One region of the Caldalkalibacillus salinus genome, then DNA from elsewhere that is predicted to be linked to it. Evidence: riboswitches for the same ligand, from Rfam matches in the RefSeq annotation. Region 1 holds a riboswitch; each other region holds the start of a gene.

Region 1 (4,495 bases):
TCTAGCCAAGCATATGCTTAAGGTTCACCAGTATAATGTCAGCTGTACGAGTTCAATCAGTCAACATGCAGCGATTGAGGCGCTAACCGTGGGAGAACGAGATGCAGAGGAAATGAAACGTGTATATGCACGCAGACGAGATTATATGATCAAGCGACTAGAGGATATGGGCATCGACTTTGTCAAACCGAGTGGTGCGTTCTATATATTCCCCTCTATTAAAAAGTGGCAGAGACCATCTTTTGATTTCGCCTCACAATTACTAGAAGAGCAGAAACTCGCCATCGTACCAGGCAGCGCTTTTTCAAATTACGGGGAAGGCTATGTCCGTATATCGTATGCTTATCATGATGACATTTTAGAAGAGGGTGCTGATCGATTACAACGTTTCCTCCATTCGCTATCTTAGGCGGAACGATAGAGATCATATCGGGGCTAAGGACCTATTATGATCAAGCACACGGAATATACCCCTGAAACTTGGCACGTGATGTATCGTACTATTAAGAATAGGAAAGGAGGAAGCACTCATGTTGGCAGATCTGAATGAACGGTTAGAAACGGTCGTAGATCAGAAAAGACAAAAAGCAAAATGGACGGCAATGTATCGGGAACTAGAAGCGCAATTGAAGGAAGAAGAGCAGAAGGAAAAGCGCCTAGGACATCTCTTGGAAAAAGAAGAGGAAGATGTTAAAAAGCTAGAAGGGTTGTCGGTGTCTAACTTCCTTTACACGGTGATTGGAAAAAAGTTAGAGCGTCTAGAAAAAGAAAGACAAGAGGCGGTGGCCGCAAAATTAAAGTATGATGAAGCCGTACATACGGTGGAAGATATGAAATCAGAAATGATTGAACTCTCATCTTTACTGGCCCCACTTCATCATGTCGATCAAACATACGAGACACTATTACAGGAAAAAGAGGCGCTGATTAAGGATACAGCCACGGTTTGGTCGGAAGAATTATTTGCACTTTCAGAGAAAAAGGCAGAGTTGAGCTCTGAATTAAAGGAATATGATGAAGCGATTCAAGCGGGACAATCTGCCCTATCGAAGCTCTCGCATGTGATAGAATCTCTGGATAAAGCGAAGGGATGGTCGACCTTTGATCTATTCGGCGGGGGATTAATCTCTACAGCGATAAAGCATGATCATCTCGATACGGCGAAGGGTGAAATACACAGCGCACAAAATGCCCTAAGAAAATTTGAGTCCGAGCTCAAGGACATCCAAAGACAGTTTGGGCATGTACATATTGACATTGGTGAATTTTTATCATTTGCCGATTACTTTTTCGACGGTTTTATTGTGGATTGGACGGTGCACGGAAAAATAAATGATTCCCTTGAACAAGCAGAACAGGTCTATCACCAAGTAGACGATGTGGTAAGAGAGATTAATAAAGAGCGTGAAAAAATACACCGTGAACGTGAGCAAACGGAACATCGTAGAATTGATACTATAAAAAAGGCGCAATAATATTTTATTAAAAATACGGGATAGGTAAAAATGACGTCTATCTCCGGCTCCTTCAGATGTCATATATGAATGGTGTATCGCTTTACAACTTGCACATTTTCACCTTTTATGATAAATATGTATTAAGCTTGATTTATCTAACATGCGATTTAGAAGCGACGTCTATAAGAATTAAAAACAGACAACAACATACGTTTTACCGCTAGGGGTGCTCTTTGTAGCTGAGAGAGGCGTTGGCCTTAACCCTTGAACCTGATCTAGATCATACTAGCGTAGGGAAGTGGTGGTCGAACCGGTAGTTGTTTATCCCAAATGAGCCAAGTGGTTCAAGTGTAAGTGTATAACTAAAAGAAACTTGAACACTTTTACTGGCATTATTGGGATATCATCGACGGAGTGACGTCTATACATTAGAAGTTAACCACTTTCCTTTTACGGAAGGTGGTTTTTTATATGTTTGAAACGTTTAGGGTCAGATTAGAGGGAGGTCGACCGGAAAGGAGGCAATAAGTCAAAGTGTCAATACAAATTAAACAGCAAACGTTAGACCACTTAATGCAGCAGGTGGACACACGGAAGGACGAACTTATCGAGTTACTGAAAACACTCATCACCTTTGAGACACCTAGTCCGCCTGCAAGAAACACTTCAGAAGCGCAAAGGTTTATCGCTCAGTATCTCAGAGATATGGACTTTGAGACCGATATGTGGGAGGTATATCCTGGAGACCCAAATGTGGTGGGGGTTAAGAAGGGCATACACTCACAGACGTATCACAGCTTAATCATCAATGGACATATTGACGTGGCCGAAGTGGATGATGAAGGGTGGACGTCCTCCCCTTTTGAGCCGTTGGTGAAGGATGGCAGAATTTACGGCAGAGGATCAGCTGATATGAAGGGGGGCATGGCTGGCGTCCTTTTTGCGCTAAAGCTACTAGAACAGAACGGTATTCAATTGCCAGGCGATGTCATACTGCAATCAGTTATAGGAGAAGAGGTTGGAGAAGCGGGGACGCTTGAGTGTTGTCGCAAGGGCTATGGTGCTGATTTTGCAATCGTGGTCGATACGAGTGATTTGAACATTCACGGTCAAGGGGGTGTCATAACCGGGTGGATCACTATTAAGAGTCCAACTACCTTTCACGACGGCACACGGCGTCACATGATACATGCTGGTGGTGGCCTTTTTGGGGCTAGTGCGATTGAAAAAATGGCAAAGATCATTCAAGGCTTACAAGAACTGGAGCGTCACTGGGCGGTGACAAAATCTTATCCCGGTTTTCCTCACGGTACGAATACAATTAATCCCGCTGTCATAGAAGGTGGACGCCACCCGGCCTTTATTGCAGATGAATGTAAGCTGTGGGTGACGGTACACTTTTACCCGGATGAGTCACACCAGCAGGTTGCACAGGAAGTAGAAGACTATATACGGCAAGTCGCCGCAGCAGATCCCTGGCTCAGGGAGCATCCACCTACGTTTGAGTGGGGGGGAACCTCTATGATTGAAGACAAAGGTGAAATTTTTCCGTCATTGGACATCGACATCGAACATCCCGGTGTGCAATCACTCATGTCTGCCCATCAGTCAGTTGTAGGAGAAGCACCAAAGGTTGGCATGTCAACGTCAGTTACGGATGGAGGATGGCTGGGAGAAGCCGGTATACCAACGGTTATCTATGGCCCTGGAGAGATGCGTGAAGCACACTCTGTTAACGAAAGTTTAAGCATTGCGCAACTGATCCACTTTACCAAGGTCATGGTTCAAACGATCTACACCTGGAGCCACCAGAAAAAAACATAGATACATAATGAAAGGGGATAAATGTGTGATGACATTTACAGATCGCTTACATCAAAAAGTTCACCCCATATGGGAAGCGAATCATCAACATCCGTTTGTGCAAGAGATAGGTGAGGGCACTTTAGATGTAAAGAAGTTCAGATACTTTATGATTCAAGACTATTTATATCTTAAAGACTTTGCCAAGCTATTTGCCTTAGGGGCGGTTAAGGCTGACGATGTGCGCACCATGGGGGAGTTTGCCAAATTGCTAGACGCTACGCTCAATGTAGAGATGGATGTTCACCGTCAATATGCCAAAAAGTTTGATATTACCGCTGAGGAATTAGAGGAAGCAGAGCCGGCAGCGGTGACGCTTGCTTACTCTCATTACATGCTTCAAGTCGCACAAAACGGGACCCTACCTGAACTGATTTGTGCTCTTTTACCCTGTATGTGGAGTTACTCTGAAATAGGGAAAGCGTTAAGTGAGATCCCTGGTGCGAGTGAGCATGAGTTCTATGGCGAATGGGTCCAAATGTATGCCTCTGAAGAGTTTGGTCAACTAGCGAATTGGCTTATTGATGAGCTTAATCTTCTAACTGAAGGGAAGCCTGAGCAAGAGTTGGCCCACTTAGAGAATATATTCGTGCGCACGAGTAAGTTTGAGTACATGTTCTGGGATATGGCGTATCAAGAACAAACATGGCCTGTGTCTAACGAAGGGCTTGTCACAAAATAAAAATGGAACGTGTTTTACGCGTCGGCTAGGACACGGGAAGGAGTTATGACAATGAAAAAAAGATTAACACTCACAGATATCCTGGTCACCATTGTTATCTCTGTGGTTTTTGCTATTATTTATAAGCTTTGGGGGCCCGTTTCAGATTTAGTGTCTCCCCTCGGTTTACACTTCGATGAACTGATATACGGTATGTGGTTTATTGCAGCTACGGTAGCATTTCTAATCATACGCAAACCGGGGGTGGCCCTTCTAGCCGAAACGGCGGCTGCTTCTGGGGAATATATTGTAGGTTCTCAGTACGGCCTAGAAGTCTTACTGTACGGTGTATTGCAGGGGCTTGGGGCAGAAATTATTTTCGCGCTATTCCTTTACCGCTCGTTCAGCATATTTACTGCATCGCTCGCAGCGTTAGGGGCCACAGCAGGGTCCTTCGTCATGGATGTCCTGAGGGGCTATATTACAGATCTCGAGCCTTGGAATCTTGTGCTAT
Region 2 (4,495 bases), on a different contig from region 1:
TATAGCAGCGGAGGCGCATGGCTTAGGCACTGTTTACATTGGAGGAATTCGTAATGAAATACAAAAGGTTAGTGACTTACTGAACCTACCTGACCTCGTTTACCCTGTTTTTGGTATGTGTATGGGCTATCCAGATCAAGATCCTGCACAGAAGCCGCGACTCCCACAGGAAGCCATTTATTTTGAGAATGAATATCCCACTTACGAACATATTGAGTCTCACGTGGAAGAGTTTGACAATGTTATGAAACATTACTATGAAGAACGCACGCAAGGTAAGCGAACAGACACTTGGTCAGACATGATGGTCAAAACGTTAGGTGAACCGAGACGAACACACATGAAATCCTTTCTCCAAAGTAAAGGGTTTATGTTAAAATAAATGTCATGAAATGATCAAAAAAAGGGATCTAAATTTTGATTCTATTTCGTTTATAATTAAAAATATATAAGCTCATAAAGAATGGGATAAATTTAAAGGGGGATGTATAGTGGGTAAAAGAATTTTTCTATTTATACTAACCAATATACTCGTATTGGCTACCATTATGATTGTATTGAATTTGATTGGGTTTACGGGCTACATTGATAATGGCAAGATCCAATACCAACAATTACTCGTTTTGAGTGCCGTGATCGGTTTTAGTGGCGCTTTCGTCTCACTGGCTATATCCAGATGGATGGCTAAAAAAGCGATGGGGGTGCGCGTACTAGATCCGAATGCTAATCTTTCATCCGCTGAAAGAGCCCTAGTAGATAAAGTACACGACCTTTCACGTAAAGCTGGTATAACGGTCATGCCTGAGGTTGGGATTTACGAATCTCCAGAGGTCAACGCTTTTGCCACAGGTCCTACCAAAAATCGTTCACTCGTGGCTGTTTCTAGAGGGCTATTGCAATCAATGGATTCCGACGCTGTTGAAGGGGTGTTAGCCCACGAGGTGGCGCACATTGAAAACGGCGATATGATCACGATGACCCTTATTCAAGGGGTCGTCAACACGTTCGTGGTCTTCTTGGCACGAATTGCCGCCTTTGCCGCGTCACGCTTTGTCAAGCCTGAGTTACAAGGCATTGTCCATTTTATTGCCGTGCTCGTGTTCCAGATCCTGTTCTCTATCCTAGGCAGCATTGCCGTTATGGCCTTCTCACGCTACCGTGAGTTCCATGCTGATAAGGGTGGGGCACACCTAGCCGGTAAAGATAAGATGGTTCATGCGCTACAATCGCTACAACGTCATGTTCATGCCGTGGATAATAGCCAATCGTCTGTCGCTACGCTTAAAATTAGTGGGAAACAAGGGATGTCTCAGTTATTCTCTAGTCACCCCGATCTTAATGAACGTATACGCAGATTACACGAATCATAATAATTAGAGTATAAAAAGGGTGCAGCAGATTTCTGCTGCACCTTTTATGACATCATCAGTATAAACATCAAACGACCATAAAACATAGAGACTTTACAATAGAGAAACCTGTGTCGCAATGTTATAATAGGAGATGAAATAGTATAAAAGTCTTGTAATAAGGCTGGTTAGATCATCAAACTTATAGCTATGACCTTTGCCTTTAGCATGTAGTCACAACTTAAAAGACGATTGACAAGACTAGGGGTGCCCCCTACAGGGCTGAGAGTAAAGGTGTTTTTTACAACCCTAAGAACCTGATCTGGTTGGTACCAGCGTAGGAAAGTCTTCATCGTAAGTCCATATACTGGCTGAACAAGAGGAAGCTTTCTTACAGGAAGCTTTCTTCCTTTTTGTATCAGACATTTTTTGGAACTAACATTTTTTTGGTACTAACTTATAATCGGGATTGATCTAAGAGCGTTTATACACACACATGAAGGAGGATTCACCTTGAAGCAGGATTTCCATCTCTATGTCATTACGGGAGAACAGTTTTATCAAGGAAAGGACTATCTACAGGTGATAGAAGAAGCGATTCTTGGTGGGGCTGATATTGTACAATTAAGAGAGAAAGACAAATCTAAAAAAGAATTGCTAGATATGGCCAAGGCGCTACGCTCATTAACTGCTAGATACAATGTGCCCTTTATCGTCAACGACCATATAGATATAGCGCTCGCTGTAGACGCTGACGGGATACACCTTGGGCAAGATGACCTCCCATTACAAGAGGCAAGGAAAATACTCGGACCAGATAAAATCATCGGTATTTCCACACACGCGCTGGAAGAAGCGCAGGAAGCCAAGAAAAATGGAGCCGATTATATCGGCGTTGGTCCTGTGTTTGAGACGAAGAGTAAGGCGGATGTTGTAGACCCAGTTGGCTTGGATTACGTTCAGCAGGTGACTGAACACGTTGATATGCCTTACGTTGCCATTGGTGGCATCAAACTGCATAACGTTCAGGACGTTCTTAAGGCTGGTGCCCGACGTATTTGTGTCATCAGTGCCATCGTTGGTGCGGAAGACGTGAAGGCCACCGCCGCTGCCTTTAGTCAGGAGATTAAACGTGCGAGAGGAGAGTGAGACAAACATGCAACTAACGGTGAATGGCAAACAAATAGAGCTGGAGTTACAAACAGTTCAAGAACTTGTTCAACATTATGGCTTGAAAGAAGCGCACGTGGTAGCCGAAGTGAACGGTGAAATTATTGATCGCGCCATATGGGAGGATCATCAGTTAGAACCGGGTGCGAAGATTGAGCTTGTACATTTTGTGGGAGGCGGCTAAACGAAGCCGAAGCGACCAAGAGGAGGATCACAAATGGACATTTTAGAAAATGACGTTCTAGAAATAGGGGGGCAAAAGTTTCGCTCGCGTTTCATGATTGGAACTGGTCGATATCCGAACCCCTATATTCAACAAGAAGCGATCAAGGCGTCCGAATCAGAGATTTTGACCTTCGCCATTAGAAGAGTGAATTTGGAAGACCCGGAAGAAGATGCCATATTGCAGCACTTAGAGGGGATGTCCTTCACTTATTTGCCGAATACGAGCGGAGCCAAAAATGCGGAAGAAGCGATCCGTATTGCTAGACTCGCGAAGGCATCGGGCATATCCAATTGGATTAAGATTGAAATCAGTGTCAATGAAAAAACGTTGCTACCGGATCCGGTTGAAACATTAAAAGCAACAGAGGTATTAGCGAACGAAGGATTTGTTGTTTTACCGTATACCTCAGATGACCCGGTCTTATGTAAACGGCTGGAAGAAGCGGGGGCAGCAGCTGTGATGCCAGGTGGTGCACCGATAGGAACAGGATTAGGGATATTAAACCCTTATCACCTTCAGCTCATTGTCGAAGAGGCGAATGTCCCGATTATTGTCGATGCTGGTCTGGGCTCCGCTAGCGATGTAGCTCAAGCGATGGAACTCGGGGCGTCTGGCGTTCTCATGAATACCCCAGTGGCCAAAGCGAAAGACCCAGTGAAGATGGCCAGGGCGATGAAACTAGCGATTGATGCCGGACGGCTATCCTACCTTGCCGGACGGATCCCTAAGAAAAAATACGCCACAGCCAGTAGTGTATTAGAACACATCTCTAAGTAGTAAGGGAAGAGGATAGATTAATGATGAGCAAAACACAACCCTGTATCATCGTAGGCGGTGGTGTGATCGGTCTAGCCATCGCCTTTGAACTTGCCTCTAGAGGGCATCAAATCACAATACTGGAACGTGGAGCATGTGGTGGACAAGCAACTGGAGCCGCAGCCGGCATGCTTGCCCCCTACTCTGAGATAGGGGAAGATCCTGATGATTTCTTCACCCTTGCCCACCAAAGCCTGAAAATGTATCCCGAGTGGCAAAGTCGCGTGAAAGAAGTATCACAAATGGATTTTGAATACAACACAAATGGGAGTTTGCATGTGGTGTTCCATGAAGCAGATGAGCTAGGACTTGAGACACGCCTAGAATGGCAAAACGGGTGGGATGTACAGGCTGAGATCGTTAAAGGTCCACAGCTTAGGGCGTTGGAGCCACATCTCACGCCCGATGCAACGGCGGCCATGTATTATCCAGAGGAGCACCATCTCTATGCGCCACATTATGTACAGGCGCTAAAAGAGGCGTGCCTGCGGCTAGGTGTCCAGGTTCAGGAACATGTTGGTGAAGTGACGATCGGTGAAGTGACCCAAGATGTCGTTAACTTGCATACAGAACAACAAGGGGTTTTTCACGCTGAGCGATGTATTCTAGCGACCGGGGCGTGGACTTCTTCTTATGAAAAAACACTTGGCGTTCAACTTCCCGTTTTTCCGATTAGAGGACAAATCTGTGCTTACCAAAACAGGCCAGCCACAGAGGTGAGACATATGGTGTTTTCTAGCCAAGGCTATGTCGTATCAAAAGAAATCGGTAGTGTTGTTTGTGGGGCTTCAGAAGATGTAGCCGGTTTTGAAGTTTCAACCACTGAGAAAGGCATTCAGCGCTTGAAGAAATGGAGTCGCAGACTTTTTCCTTATATGGAAAAAGAGGAGCCATTCCATCAATGGGCTGGATTAAGACCGGCCACACAAGATGG
Region 3 (4,495 bases), on a different contig from region 1:
AAGAAGTCATGGGGGACCGCTTCGGTCGATACTCTAAATATATCATTCAGGAGCGTGCTTTACCTGATGCGAGAGACGGATTAAAGCCGGTACAACGTCGCATCTTGTACGCCATGCACCAGGAAGGGAACACAGCGGACAAACCGTTTCGTAAATCCGCTAAAACGGTCGGAACTGTGATCGGGAATTACCATCCACACGGCGATACGTCAGTGTACGATGCACTCGTGCGTATGTCACAAGAGTGGAAAGTACGTAAACGACTCGTAGAAATGCACGGCAATAATGGTAGCATTGACGGGGACCCACAAGCGGCGATGAGATATACAGAAGCGCGTCTATCGCCCCTAGCATCTGAACTCTTAAGAGACATAGACAAACAAACAGTGACTTTTGCACCGAACTTTGATGATTCCGATCAAGAACCTACCGTATTGCCGTCTAGATTTCCGCATTTACTTGTGAACGGTTCAACCGGTATATCGTCTGGGTATGCCACTGATATACCGCCACACAACTTAATTGAAGTCATTGATGCGGTGATCATGTACCTCGAACAGTCCGAGGTATCCGTTGATGAGTTAATGACAGTGTTAAAAGGCCCAGACTTCCCAACAGGCGGGATTGTTCAAGGGATTGACGGAATCAAGCAAGCTTACGAGACGGGTAAAGGAAAAGTGGTCGTCAGAGCAAAATCGAGCTTTGACGTCATGCGTGGGGGACGGGAACAGATCGTCATCACGGAAATCCCGTATGAGGTAGTCAAAGCTAATCTCGTGCGTAAGATTGACGAACTTAGAATAGATAAAAAAGTAGAAGGCATTGCTGAAGTGAGGGACGAAACAGATCGTACTGGCTTACGAATCGTCATCGATTTGAAGAAGGACGCTGATGCAGAAGGGATACTCAATTACTTATATAAAAATACCGACCTACAAATCACGTATAACTTTAACATGGTGGCTATATCCAATAAAACGCCACAACTTATGAACCTCAAAGGCTTATTGGAGGCTTATGTGACGCATCAAAAAGAAGTGGTGACGTATCGTTGTCAGTACGAATTACGTAAAGCAAAGGATCGCGCCCATATTGTCGAAGGCCTAATACACGCCCTTTCCATATTAGATGATGTGATAGCTAAAATTCGTGCATCTAAGGATAAAGGGGATGCTAAGCGTAATCTCATTTCCTCTTTTGGATTCACAGAACCTCAAGCGGAAGCCATTGTGAGCTTACAGTTATACCGCTTAACGAACACAGATGTGACACAGTTGCAGAAGGAAGCTAAAGAGCTAGAGAAGAAGATTAAGAAGCTCGAAGCGATCCTTGCCAGTGAGAAGAAGTTGGTACAAGTCATTAAAAAAGAATTAGAAGAGATAAGAGATACGTACGGAGATGCTAGGATGACGGAGGTTCAGGCGGAAATAGAAGAGCTCAAGGTTAGCCTAGAAGTGATGGTGCCATCCGAAGATGTGATGGTTACCGTCACGCGTGACGGCTATGTGAAGCGCACGAGCATGAGGTCGTATGCCGCCTCCAATGAAGATGAGGTCGGGATGAAGGATGAGGATGAATTATGCCATTTACTCACATCAAATACGACGCATACGTTATTACTATTTACGTCAAAAGGGCATTATCTATACCTACCTGTCCACGAGCTACCAGATATCAAGTGGAAAGAAATGGGGCAACATATCTCTAATTTAATCCCGATAGATAAAGATGATCGTATATTGTCCGCCTACAGTGTAGAAGATTTTGATCAAACGGATGACATGCTCCTCTTCATAACGAAGCAAGGCATGGTCAAACGTTCCAAACTATCAGAGTATAAAGTGCAACGTTACTCCAAACCTATTGTGGGTATAAAGCTAAAAGGTGAGGATGAAGTCGTACGAGTGTATCGTACCCAAGGGCATCATGAGCTCTTACTGATCACACAACAGAGCTTTGCCCTGTGGTTTGAAGAGGAAGAAGTGAGTGTGATGGGGGTTAAAGCAGGCGGTGTGAAGGGCATTAACCTTAAAGATGATGAAGTGGTTGACGGTATACTGTTTCATGATATACGTGATTTTGAGACTGTCAAAATGCATACTCACAGACAAACCGTTAAGAGATTAAAACTTGATGAGCTGACTCAACACACAAGAGCACGTAGAGGAACCAGAATGATCAAAGAACTCAAAACGAATCCTCATCGTGTAACCGAGGTTGAGGTCCATTGGAAGAGCAAGAATGGAAACGACACTCAAAGCCCTGAAGAAGATCAAACCCAAACGTGACTCTATATTTAAAATGTATGTTGATAGGTGGGGTTGCGTATAAAGGTTGACCCATCTCGTCATGTTTGGTAATATTAACCATGAGCATCATTAAAATATAAAACTTCATACTCTACTAGGGGAGTCCTGTAGCTTGGACTGAGAGAAGAGTGCGTTCTAAATTCTTCGACCCTTAGAACCTGATCTGGTTAGTACCAGCGTAGGGAAGTAGTTGGGCCATTCACAAGCCAATCATCGTTATACATTAATGAACATCTATTCGTACACATGTAACAGCATGAAGACTTGGCGTGAATTTCAGTTTCCAATTAAAACCGATCGGGTTCCTATTCTTAGGACCCGTTTTTTAATGCTTTAAATTAGTCTTATGAGGCTTTTAAGTGACACAGGCTTAGCCTTACCTTACGCAAAGTATTGGGATTTCAGGTGGTTCTAGTAGAGACTGGAGTGGGGAAGGAGCGTTTGTTTTGACAAGCCAAGATCCATTAACCATGACATTTAGGTCACAGTTTGAAAACAGTAAAAAGGTTTATAAAGTGGGTTCGAGACCAGATATTAAAGTGCCCATGAGAGAGATTCAACTGACGCCTACGAGAGAAACAACAGGTGAAGTGGTAGAGAATGAACCTATACGCGTTTACGACACGAGTGGGGTGTATATAGACCCCGACGTCGACCTTGATATTCGTCAAGGATTACCAGCCCATCGTCACACGTGGATCATCGAACGCGGAGATGTTGAATTTTATGAAGGTCGAAACTTGAAACCTGAAGACGATGGATTAATCCCCCACCAAATGGCATCCCCAAACATAGAAAGGTTCCCTATAACGAAGCAAAAGTCTTTGAGGGCAAAACCAGGACATAATGTGACTCAAATGCACTACGCTAAAAAGGGCATCATCACCCCAGAGATGGAGTTTATCGCTATAAGAGAAGGAATGGATCCCGACTTTGTCCGTCAGGAGGTGGCCCGTGGCCGAGCCATTATCCCCGCTAATGTCAATCATCCTGAAAGTGAACCCATGATTATCGGTCGCCATTTTCATGTTAAGATTAATGCCAATATTGGCACTTCCGCTGTTCATTCCTCAATAGAGGAAGAAGTTGAAAAGATGACATGGGCCACTCGATGGGGGACAGACACCATTATGGACTTATCTACAGGTAAGCATATTCACACCACACGGGAATGGATTATACGCAATTCTCCTGTACCAGTAGGAACAGTGCCCATATATCAGGCTTTGGAAAAGGTGAATGGCGTCGCTGAAGATTTAACGTGGGCGGTTTATCGTGATACTTTAATTGAGCAGGCCGAACAAGGTGTCGATTATTTCACCATTCATGCTGGTGTTTTACTACGCCATATACCGCTAACAGCCGAGCGTACGACAGGAATAGTATCCCGTGGCGGGTCCATCATGGCGCAATGGTGTTTGGCACACCATGAGGAGAGCTTTCTGTACACGCATTTTGAAGACATTTGCGAAATATTGAAGCAGTACGATATTTCGATCTCGTTAGGAGATGGGCTTCGTCCAGGATCAATCGCGGATGCGAATGATGAGGCCCAATTTGCAGAGCTGGAGGTGCTAGGTGAGTTAACGGACATCGCTTGGAAACATGACGTACAAGTGATGATTGAGGGGCCTGGTCATGTGCCCATGCACTTGATTAAAGAGAATATGGATAAGCAGTTAGAGATTTGTAAAGAAGCGCCCTTCTATACCTTAGGTCCTCTTACAACGGATATTGCGCCGGGATATGATCATATCACTTCAGCTATTGGGGCTGCAATGATCGGATGGTACGGTACAGCCATGCTATGTTATGTGACACCGAAAGAGCATCTAGGTTTACCGAACAAAGATGATGTACGTGAAGGGGTCATCACTTATAAAATTGCGGCGCATGCAGCAGATCTTGCGAAGGGTCACCCACATGCTCAAAAAAGGGATGATGCTGTTTCCAAGGCGCGTTTTGAATTCAGGTGGAAGGATCAGTTTAATCTGTCGTTGGATCCTGAGCGAGCACGGGAGTATCATGACGAAACGCTGCCATCAGAAGGGGCTAAAACAGCACATTTCTGTTCCATGTGTGGGCCCAAATTTTGTTCAATGCGGATCTCTCATGATATTAGAGCACTCGCAAGTGAAAAAGGGATGAGCGAAGAGCAAGTGATCGAGGAAGGCATGAAAGAGAAA

The links. A riboswitch is a leader RNA that binds a small molecule or an ion and turns the genes downstream of it on or off. The one in region 1 is predicted to bind thiamine pyrophosphate.
Region 2: it holds a riboswitch for thiamine pyrophosphate, as region 1 does, so the genes downstream of both, thiE (thiamine phosphate synthase) here and JKM87_RS04720 (acetylornithine deacetylase) in region 1, are expected to answer to the same signal.
Region 3: it holds a riboswitch for thiamine pyrophosphate, as region 1 does, so the genes downstream of both, thiC (phosphomethylpyrimidine synthase ThiC) here and JKM87_RS04720 (acetylornithine deacetylase) in region 1, are expected to answer to the same signal.

Annotation. Positions count from the first base shown of each region.
Region 1 is NZ_JAERVL010000004.1:204,357-208,851, forward strand. It holds gene JKM87_RS04710 (aminotransferase A) at 1-409, shown strand, start outside; gene JKM87_RS04715 (hypothetical protein) at 531-1,475, shown strand; TPP riboswitch at 1,670-1,771, shown strand; gene JKM87_RS04720 (acetylornithine deacetylase) at 1,992-3,281, shown strand; gene tenA (thiaminase II) at 3,310-4,002, shown strand; gene JKM87_RS04730 (ECF transporter S component) at 4,054-4,495, shown strand, end outside.
Region 2 is NZ_JAERVL010000025.1:52,464-56,958, reverse strand. It holds gene nfsA (oxygen-insensitive NADPH nitroreductase) at 1-382, shown strand, start outside; gene htpX (protease HtpX) at 492-1,370, shown strand; TPP riboswitch at 1,603-1,710, shown strand; gene thiE (thiamine phosphate synthase) at 1,863-2,498, shown strand; gene thiS (sulfur carrier protein ThiS) at 2,482-2,703, shown strand; gene JKM87_RS14280 (thiazole synthase) at 2,737-3,522, shown strand; gene thiO (glycine oxidase ThiO) at 3,543-4,495, shown strand, end outside.
Region 3 is NZ_JAERVL010000012.1:131,757-136,251, reverse strand. It holds gene parC (DNA topoisomerase IV subunit A) at 1-2,288, shown strand, start outside; TPP riboswitch at 2,396-2,511, shown strand; gene thiC (phosphomethylpyrimidine synthase ThiC) at 2,780-4,495, shown strand, end outside.